3 regions of the Pseudoalteromonas sp. R86517 genome follow, and region 2 is predicted to be linked to each of the others. Evidence: predicted binding sites of a transcription regulator. Region 2 holds the regulator's gene; each other region holds the start of a gene.

Region 1 (3,290 bases), 2.3 Mb from region 2:
CTAAAAATTCGCGAGACGCTGTAATTTCGTCATCACCTAATGGCGCGCCGTGACAATCGTGGCTACCAGATTTATTAGGTGAACCGTAACCAATCACTGTTTTACAACAAATTAGTGATGGTTTGTCGGTAACACTTTGAGCCTCTGCTATTGCAGCACTAACAGCATCGCTGTCGTGGCCATCAACGTCACTTATTACATGCCAGCCGTACGCTTTAAATCGTGCTGGTGTATCGTCGCTAAACCAACCTTCAACTTCACCATCGATTGAAATACCGTTGTCATCCCAAAAAGCCACTAACTTGCCAAGGCCTAATGTGCCAGCAAGTGAACATGCTTCATGAGAAATACCTTCCATTAAACAACCGTCACCCATAAATGCATATGTGTAGTGATCAACAATGTCGTGGCCTTCACGGTTAAATTGTGCAGCAAGCGCTTTTTCAGCAATCGCCATACCTACCGCATTTGTGATCCCCTGACCTAGTGGGCCCGTAGTAGTTTCAATTCCTGGTGCATAACCGTACTCAGGGTGGCCTGGCGTTTTAGAATGCATTTGACGGAAGTTTTTAATTTCATCAAGTGGTAAGTCGTAACCAGTTAGGTGCAATAGAGAATAGATAAGCATTGAACCGTGGCCGTTTGAAAGAATAAATCTGTCACGGTCAGCCCACTCTGGATTAGTTGGATTATGCTTTAGATAATCGCGCCATAATACTTCTGCGATATCGGCCATGCCCATTGGGGCTCCAGGGTGGCCAGATTTGGCCTTTTGTACTGCGTCCATTGACAAGACGCGAATAGCATTTGCAAGTTCTTTGCGAGATGGCATGAATTCTCCTACCTTTATGTGTATTTGCGCGGGTACTTATGTGTTCGTTAATACCCTTAAGTAACTTAAGAGCTGTTATAGCAACCATTCTTACTTAATGTGGGTGCAGTGTGCAATTAAAAACCCCATAAAAATGGGCTATTATGAATATTTTTTAAGACCAAAAAGTTATTACTCATTTTATTTAGACGTCTAGGCGTAAAAACACTATGCAAGGTGTTTTGTTTTAGATAAAATACGCCCCTTAATTTTTTAGCGCTAATACCGACGTTTGTGAAGCGCAATATTTGTGAGCAGAAATACAATGGCAAAACATTTATTTACTTCTGAATCTGTTTCTGAAGGTCATCCGGATAAAATCGCCGATCAAATCTCTGATGCGGTACTTGATGCTATCCTAGAGCAAGACTCTCATGCCCGTGTTGCGTGCGAAACTTACGTAAAAACCGGTATGGTTATGGTTGGTGGTGAAATTACCACTAGCGCATGGGTTGATATTGAAGAAATTACACGTAAAACAGTACGTGAAATTGGCTACACGCATTCAGACATGGGTTTCGATGCAGACTCGTGTGCAATTTTAAACACTATTGGTAAGCAGTCTCCTGATATTAACCAAGGTGTTGACCGTACTAGCCCAGAAGAACAAGGTGCTGGCGACCAAGGCTTAATGTTTGGTTATGCATGTAACGAAACAGAAGTACTAATGCCTGCGCCAATTACTTACTCACACCGTTTAGTACAGCGCCAAGCGCAAGTACGTAAAAGCGGCGAGCTTAACTGGTTACGCCCAGATGCAAAATCTCAAGTAACTTTTGCATACGAAAACGGCAAGCCTGTAGGTATTGATGCAGTTGTACTTTCTACTCAGCACGCTGAAGAAATTTCGCAAAATGACTTAGTAGAAGCCGTGATGGAAACCATCATAAAGCCGGTACTTCCTGCAGAGCTTATTACAAGCGCGACTAAATTTTTCATTAACCCAACGGGTCGTTTTGTAATTGGCGGACCTATGGGCGACTGTGGTTTAACGGGTCGTAAAATCATCGTAGATACATACGGTGGTATGGCACGTCACGGTGGTGGTGCTTTCTCAGGTAAAGATCCATCAAAAGTTGACCGCTCAGCTGCATACGCTGCACGTTACGTTGCTAAAAACGTAGTTGCGGCTGGCCTTGCTGATAAATGTGAATTACAAGTATCTTACGCAATTGGTGTAGCCGAGCCTACCTCTATCAGCGTTGAAACCTTTGGTACAAGCAAGCTTGAAGAAGGTCGTTTAATTGAGCTTATTCGTGAGCACTTTGACCTACGCCCTTACGGCTTAATTCAAATGCTTGATTTAGAGCGCCCAATTTACCAACCAACAGCGGCATACGGTCACTTTGGTCGTGACGAATTCCCATGGGAACGTACAGATAAAGCAGACGCACTTCGCGCAGCTGCTGGCCTATAAGCCAAAATGCATTAAATAATAAACGGCCCTTTTAAGGGCCGTTTTTATATCTAAAGCAAAGGCTAATTATGCGCTTTATATCAATTGCATTAATTTAGTTGTTTATCATAGCACCCAGTAAATAGTGCAATAACAAAGGAATTTACGGCGTACAGTTATTTTATATAAATAATTTTAACGCAGTCAGTGCGCTATTTAATACGCTAAACTAATCGTGTTTTGAATTAAATTGGTATTAACTAGCCCTCGAATTTCGTACGGTTTTAGGTATATACTCTTTGCATAATAAAAGCTTAAGGGATAAGTAAATGGCCAATAATTTTCGCGTTATGTTTGTAGGGCTCGCCGAGGGCACTGAGGCTAAAACGGCCTGCGTAAATTTAGCAAGTAAGCTAAAAACGTCTGAAGATAAAGTAACTCAGTTTTTTAATGGCAAAGCACTCTTTGCACCTAGCAATAAAGACAAAGCCTTAAAGCAGGCCAAATTACTGGCAAGCCTAGGCATTAAAAGCAAGTTACAAGCCACAGGTGAGCTGCCCACTCAAAGCCCTAGCGCAGCTAGTCAGCGTGATGAACGGATTTTTGATGCCCTTGATTACATAACGAGCAGCTTGATCCGCCTAGAAGAAAAACTAGAAGAGCTAGAACAAAGGCTTCCAACCAATGAGCTAAAAAGCCCTACAGACGAAAGTGATGAGTGGCAAGAAGATGATCTTATGCTTGACGAGCAGCTCGATGAACCCGTTAAAACGCGTAGCAATACTTTGTTATATTCACTGATTGCCACTGCCGTTTTACTACTTATTGTGCTTGCTGTTTACTTAGCTTTTCCTGATTTAGTGTCTATTTAATCAAAGGTGCGTAATTACAATGAGCAATAAACGTACACACATACGCCAATCTATTCGCCAATTACGCAATAATCTATCAAAAAAACAGCAAGAAAAAGCCGCGGCACAGTTAAAGTTGAATTTTACTCAACAGCTAAATAGCGATAAAACA
Region 2 (3,290 bases):
AGGCTCGTTAAAAACGCCGCTGCATCATTCACATCGCCTTTAATATCAAAACTAACCATACCACCAAACCCAAGCTGTTGGGCTTTAGCAAGCGCATGTTGAGGATGCGATTCAAGGCATGGGTAGTAAACTTGGCTAACATACTCAGAGCTTTCTAGGTATTTAGCAATTGCCAGGGCATTTTCTTGGTGCTGTTTTAAACGCACATTTAAAGTACGTAAACCACGTAACGTTAAATAGCTATCAAATGGTGCGCCGGTAATACCAATGTTATTGGCCCACCAAGCAAGCTCATCACCAAGCTCTTGTGTTGCAGCAACAACTGCACCGCCTACAACATCAGAATGGCCGTTTATATATTTAGTGGTTGAGTGCACAACAATATCTACGCCAAACTTAATTGGGTTTTGTAATGCCGGTGATAAAAAGGTGTTATCGGCGGCCACTAATGCACCGCACTGTTTTGCTATATCCGTCACGGCTTTAATATCCGTTAGGCGCAGCACAGGGTTACTTGGTGTTTCTATCCAAATTAATTTAGGTTTAATGGTTAAAATTTGTTCTAGGCTTTCTGCTTTAGTTAAATCAAGTACTTTAAGTTTAAGCAAGCCGCGCTTTTCTAACGACGTAAATAAACGGTAGCTGCCGCCATAACAATCGTGAGGAATAACCAATGTATCATCGTTATTTAATAACTGTGTGGCTAAGTGCACTGCTGCCATGCCCGTAGCAGTAATAATTCCGCGTGCGCCACCTTCAAGTTCTGCTAAAGTGTCAGCTAAAATATCGCGATTAGGATTACCACTGCGTCCATAGTCGTATGCGCGCTTAGTATCAAAATCGGCAAACGAATAAGTCGTCGATAAATAAATTGGCGGTACAACGGCGCCATGATGTTTATCGGCATCAACCCCATTTCGTACAGCAATGGTTGCTTTGTTTTTTTCGCTCATATTCGTCACCTGATTAATTTGGATGTTTAGACGTCTAAAAGAGTAAGTTATCCATTATAATAAGTCAAAGCATTTAAAGCTCTAGATGGCTAAAAATAACAGACGCGTAAAACTTCAATGAGGCTGTATTTACTATTACAGCCAGCTTATTAAGATAGATTGCTATCTATTATTTGACTATCTTTTTTAAAACGATAGAATTTCACGCATATTTACACGCTTTTTACGCCGTGTGAGAAATTAATAATCTGAGGCAACGATACATCTTATGGCTAAATGGAATGGTGAGTATATTCACCCATACGCAGAACACGGGAAAAAATCAGAGCAAGTTAAAAAGATCACCGTTTCGATCCCGCTAAATGTATTAAAAGTATTAACTGATGAGCGTACACGTCGTCAAATAAACAACCTGCGTCATGCAACAAATAGCGAGTTACTATGCGAAGCGTTTTTGCATGCCTTTACAGGCCAGCCATTACCTAATGATGATGACCTACGTAAAGATAACGCAGAAAAAGTACCCGAAGAAGTTAAAAAGATAATGCAAGAAATGGGTTTAGAAGTGCCTATTTTAGACGAAGAATAAAACGTCTTTTTTTAAAAAAAAACCTCAGCATGCTGAGGTTTTTTTTGTTTAAGCGCTATATATTACGCCATATAATTTTCCGGTAAGTCAATTTGTGCCACGCCCGATTCAACAGCAGCAATAGCAACCGCCTTGGCTATACGTGGTAATAAACGCGGGTCCATAGGTTTAGGAATAATGTAATCTGCACCAAATTCGAGCTTTTCTACACCCGCTGCTTTTAATACTTGCTCAGGCACTGGCTCTTTAGCAATACTACGAATAGCTTCGACAGCGGCTATTTTCATTTCATCGTTAATGGCGCTTGCACGTACATCAAGTGCACCACGGAAAATAAACGGGAAACATAAAACATTATTAACTTGGTTAGGGAAATCAGAACGCCCCGTTGCCATAATTAAGTCTTTACGTGCACTGTGCGCACGCTCAGGTGCAATTTCAGGATCTGGGTTTGAACATGCAAACACCACTGGCTTATCAGCCATTAGTTTTAGATCTTCAGGTGCAAGTAAGTTAGGACCCGATACACCTACAAACACATCAGCATCAGCAATTACATCTTGTAGAGTACGCTTATCTGTATTGTTAGCAAAAAGCTGTTTGTATTCGTTTAAGTCATCGCGGCGAGTATGAATAACCCCTTTGCGGTCTAGCATATAAATATGTTCGCGCAGTGCACCACACTTAATTAACAGCTCCATACAAGCAACCGCTGCAGCGCCTGCACCTAAACATACAATAATGGCATCTTCTATTGATTTGCCCTGCACTTCTAAGGCGTTAAGCATACCTGCCGCAGTTACAATAGCGGTACCGTGTTGGTCATCATGAAAAACCGGAATACTGCAACGCTCAATAAGTGCTTTTTCAATTTCAAAACACTCTGGCGCTTTAATATCTTCTAAGTTAATACCACCAAACGTGTCGGCAATATTAGCCACTGTATTTATAAAGTCTTCGGTGGTGCGATGCTTAACTTCAATATCAATAGAATCTAGGCCAGCAAAACGTTTAAATAAAAGCGCCTTACCTTCCATAACAGGTTTAGAGGCTAAAGGCCCCAAATTACCCAAACCTAAAATTGCCGTACCATTACTGATCACCGCAACCATATTACCTTTACCGGTATATTTATATGCATTGGCTGGGTCTGCTGCAATTTCGCGCACAGGCTCTGCAACACCAGGGCTGTATGCTAATGCTAAGTCTTGCACCGTTTCGGCTGGTTTTGTTAGCTCAATGCTGATTTTGCCTGGAACGGGGTGAGAGTGGTAGTGTAATGCTTGTTCACGAAAATCTGACATAACGCGATGGTATCCTGCAATTTAAGTTAAGTGAGAGGGAGTATGGGGCTAAGATACTCTTATTATTTTTAAATTCCAAGCAATATCAGGTCTATCCTGTTATATGCTATATCCGTTAATTTTAAGTGATTTATCAGCAACTTCGCTAAAAGTTATCAATATTAAACAAATAAAAATTCATTCAAAAAGTGCTTTTTGAGGTTCATTTTGCCCTGCCAATATTTTTGTAAAATAGCAGAATAGTAAAATAGTAAAATGCACCAATATGGCGCGTTTATCACCGTTAAAAACAAATATCGCCACGATAAGCACTTTTAGCAGCTTGGTTAAAAATTAACGTATAAAAAATATAGAGAAGAATTGAGAGTTTGTCTGCAAAGGTTTATGCATATTCAGAATAAGAACAGGAAATAGTTATGCACACGTAGTACGGCAACAATCGGT
Region 3 (3,290 bases), 2.4 Mb from region 2:
ATATTTATAATCGCCGTGCACTTAGCTTACTTGCCCAACACAAACTTAATTTAGCGCTGCGTTTAGGTTTTGATGTGTGTTGCTTGTTTATTGATATAAACGACTTTAAAAAACTAAACGACACTTATGGCCATGAAATAGGCGATCAAGCGTTAATCCTCTTAGCAAATACCTTAAAAACACATTTAAGAGAGGCTGATATAGTAGGGCGTTTAGGCGGCGATGAATTTGTAGCTGTGATGCAAATTAGTGATAGAAGTAAGCTTAGCCATATTATTGATAAAATAAAAATTGAGTATAAAAACGCACTATTAGAAAACAACGTGTGCGCGCTGACACTCAGCATAGGCGAAAGTTTTACTAATAAACAAAAGCAACCTTTTGATACGTTATTAAATTTGGCCGATCACCAAATGTATAAAAATAAACAAGCGTACAAATTGGCTAAAAAGCATAATAATAAAAGTAATACACTTAAACATAGCAACAAAAAAGCAAGCCATTAGGCTTGCTATAAACGGGGATAATTAGGCTTTAAGCGATTTGTTTTTCGGCTAGGTTTAATTCCATAATGGCTTTTAATAAACGGTATAAGTTTATTGATGCGTCAATTTCTTCTTTACGGTTTGTTAAGCTTTCAATATTTAAGCCCAGTGGCACATCTAGGTGCGCACAACTTTTGAGTATTAGGTCGAGATTTTCTCGGCAAATACGTACAGATTCACTTAAGGTATTGTCTGCATCAAGCATGCGCCATTTAGTGGCCTCTGGCACTGAGATACCCAACCATTGCATAAACTCTAAGGTTTTATCGCCACCGCACGGCGTAAACGTTAAAATAATCCGTTTTGGTGTAATACCTTGTGCTTTACAGGTACGCGCGTAACTTGTTATTAGCTCTATAGTTGCTTGCGCGTCGTAAACCGCTTGCGATATAAAAAACTGACAACCTTGTGCTGTTTTTTCTATAAGGCGCTCGTGTTCATTTCGCTTATTTGAATGTCGCTCAGCAATGGTAACGCCCCCTAAAAAGAAGTCATCACTTTGCTCTGCAAGCGTTTTATAGGCATCGGGCAAGCTTAGTTTTATATCACCTACCGATGAGGGGCTACCCACTAAAACGACATTTTTTAAATCGTAGTCGTTTTTAGTTTCATCCAACCAGCCTTTAAACTCCTCTACACCACGTTGTGCCACACTTTTGTAAGTAATGACATCTGGAGCAGATAAATTACGTAGTAAGTGGCTGTATTCACGTGGGTCTACAGTTTGTTTAAACGGAAATGGGCGTGCTTTATCTGTACGGCTACTTTCATCTTGAATGTCGTAAATTATCACGCCGTCGTATTCAATTTCGTGTAAGCGAGCAAGTAGTTTTTCTGCAATGATTTTTAGTTGCGCTTTATCAGTACCAATTTTAGGTGGAGTAGTACCAATAAGATAAACACCTTGATTGGTGTCTTCTATTTTTTCTTGTAGTGATAAAGCCATAATCCTCATTCCAGCTTAGTCCAATGTATGTAATTTAATATAGCAGCCATTTAGACGTCTAGATAGATTTATTTAGTGAAAGTTTTTCAATCAACTTGAGCTTTTTTCATACTTAAATGTTTTTAAAATGGGGAATTGACACAGTTGTTTACATTATAAATAGCCGATGGGCTCTTATATTTAGTGGCTTTGGGGCATAATTTAAGCGAGTTAGTATTAAACCTAATAAAAAATTTGCTCAATTTAAAAAGGGACAACAATGAAATTTAAATTACTAGCAACAAGCTTAGCGGTATCGCTGGCACTAACAGGCTGCGCAACACAGCAAAGCGAAAACACCCAAGCGGCACAACAACAGCAAACAACAAAAGCTGACGAACGTGTATTTTCGCAAGAGTACTTAATCGAAGAGCTTGATAACGGCTTACGTGTAATGGTTGTTAAAACCGATTACCCCGATGTCGTTTCGCTACAAATTCCGGTATCGGTTGGTTCGCGTAATGAAGTAAAAGCAGGTAAAACCGGTTTTGCTCACTTTTTTGAGCACATGATGTTTAAAGGCTCTAAAAAATTTCCGCAAGACGAATACACTGCCACATTTAAAAATGCAGGGGTCGATAACCGTGCTTACACCACCAACGATTACACAAACTACCATTTAAACTTTTCAAAGCAGCACCTTGATAAAGTACTTGAAATTGAAGCCGATATTTTTCAAAACTTAACCTACACCGAAGAGCAATTTAGAACCGAAGCGCTAACGGTTAAAGGGGAATATTTAAAAAATAACGCCAGCCCAATTCGTAAGTTATTGAGCGCAGTACGCGAAGAAGCGTTTGATACGCACACTTATAAACATACCACCATGGGCTTTTTTGAAGATATAGAAGCCATGCCAGATCAAATGGCTTACGGTAAAGAATTTTTTGATAAGTTTTATAAGCCTGAATATGTATCGCTAGTGATTGTGGGCGATGTTGACCCTAAAGAGACCATGGCTATGGTTAAAAAACATTGGGGTGGCTGGGAAAAAGGCGATTACGTTGCCGATATTAAAGCTGAGCCAAAGCAGCAAGCGCCTAAATATGTACATGAGAAAAACGAAGGTTTGCCTGGTCATTGGTTGCTTGTATCTTACAAAGGCGCAGCATGGGAGCCTGCTAAAAAGGACAGAGCCGCACTTGATTTAATCTCACAGCTTTATTTTTCTAATAACTCCGATTTATACCAAGAGCTAGTTGTTGATAAACAAATAGCGAGTCAAATGTTTACCTACAATCCAGAGACAAAAGATCCTGGCTTACTGCATGTGTTTGTAAAAGTAGAAAACGAAGATGATTTAGCAAAAGCACGCGATGCTATTAACCGCACTTACGCAAAAGCACGTACCGAACTTGTTGATGAGCAAAAACTAAGTGATTTAAAGTCTAACCTTAAATACAGCTTTATTAACGGCTTAGACTCATCGCAAGCGATTGCATCAACCCTTGCAAGTTATATGCATTTTGAGCGCGACCCAGAGGTTATTAACCAGCTTTATAAATCGGCCGACAACATCACAGCACAAGATATTAAAGCCGTGGCTAATAAGTATTTTGTAGATGACGCGCGTACTACCGTAACTATGTCGGCACTTGATAAAGCGCCAGACTTTGAACAAGAAACGAGCTTAAATGCATTAGTAGCTAAGCATGATAAAGCGCCAGAGGCACCCGTATTTAAAGTGCTTGATAAAACGAATAGCTCGCCGCTGATTGATGTAAACTTTTTATTCAATACAGGGGCTGCTGCAGACCCGC

What was found. Region 2 encodes MetJ, which represses methionine synthesis genes. Its sites were predicted from a motif close to TAGACGTCTAGACGTCTA; they were not measured.
Region 1: the regulator MetJ is predicted to act here: its motif matches at 1,018-1,035, upstream of metK (methionine adenosyltransferase).
Region 3: the regulator MetJ is predicted to act here: its motif matches at 1,535-1,552, upstream of SJY38_RS02325 (methylenetetrahydrofolate reductase).

The regions. Positions count from the first base shown of each region.
Region 1 covers NZ_JAXHCB010000001.1:563,616-566,905, reverse strand. Annotated here, with positions in the region: gene tkt (transketolase) at 1-832, opposite strand, end outside; gene metK (methionine adenosyltransferase) at 1,137-2,288, shown strand; gene SJY38_RS02485 (hypothetical protein) at 2,597-3,139, shown strand; gene SJY38_RS02480 (5-formyltetrahydrofolate cyclo-ligase) at 3,159-3,290, shown strand, end outside.
Region 2 covers NZ_JAXHCB010000001.1:2,908,972-2,912,261, forward strand. Annotated here, with positions in the region: gene metB (cystathionine gamma-synthase) at 1-953, opposite strand, end outside; gene metJ (met regulon transcriptional regulator MetJ) at 1,222-1,542, shown strand; gene SJY38_RS13220 (malic enzyme-like NAD(P)-binding protein) at 1,605-2,846, opposite strand.
Region 3 covers NZ_JAXHCB010000001.1:522,662-525,951, forward strand. Annotated here, with positions in the region: gene SJY38_RS02320 (sensor domain-containing diguanylate cyclase) at 1-506, shown strand, start outside; gene SJY38_RS02325 (methylenetetrahydrofolate reductase) at 535-1,491, opposite strand; gene SJY38_RS02330 (M16 family metallopeptidase) at 1,751-3,290, shown strand, end outside.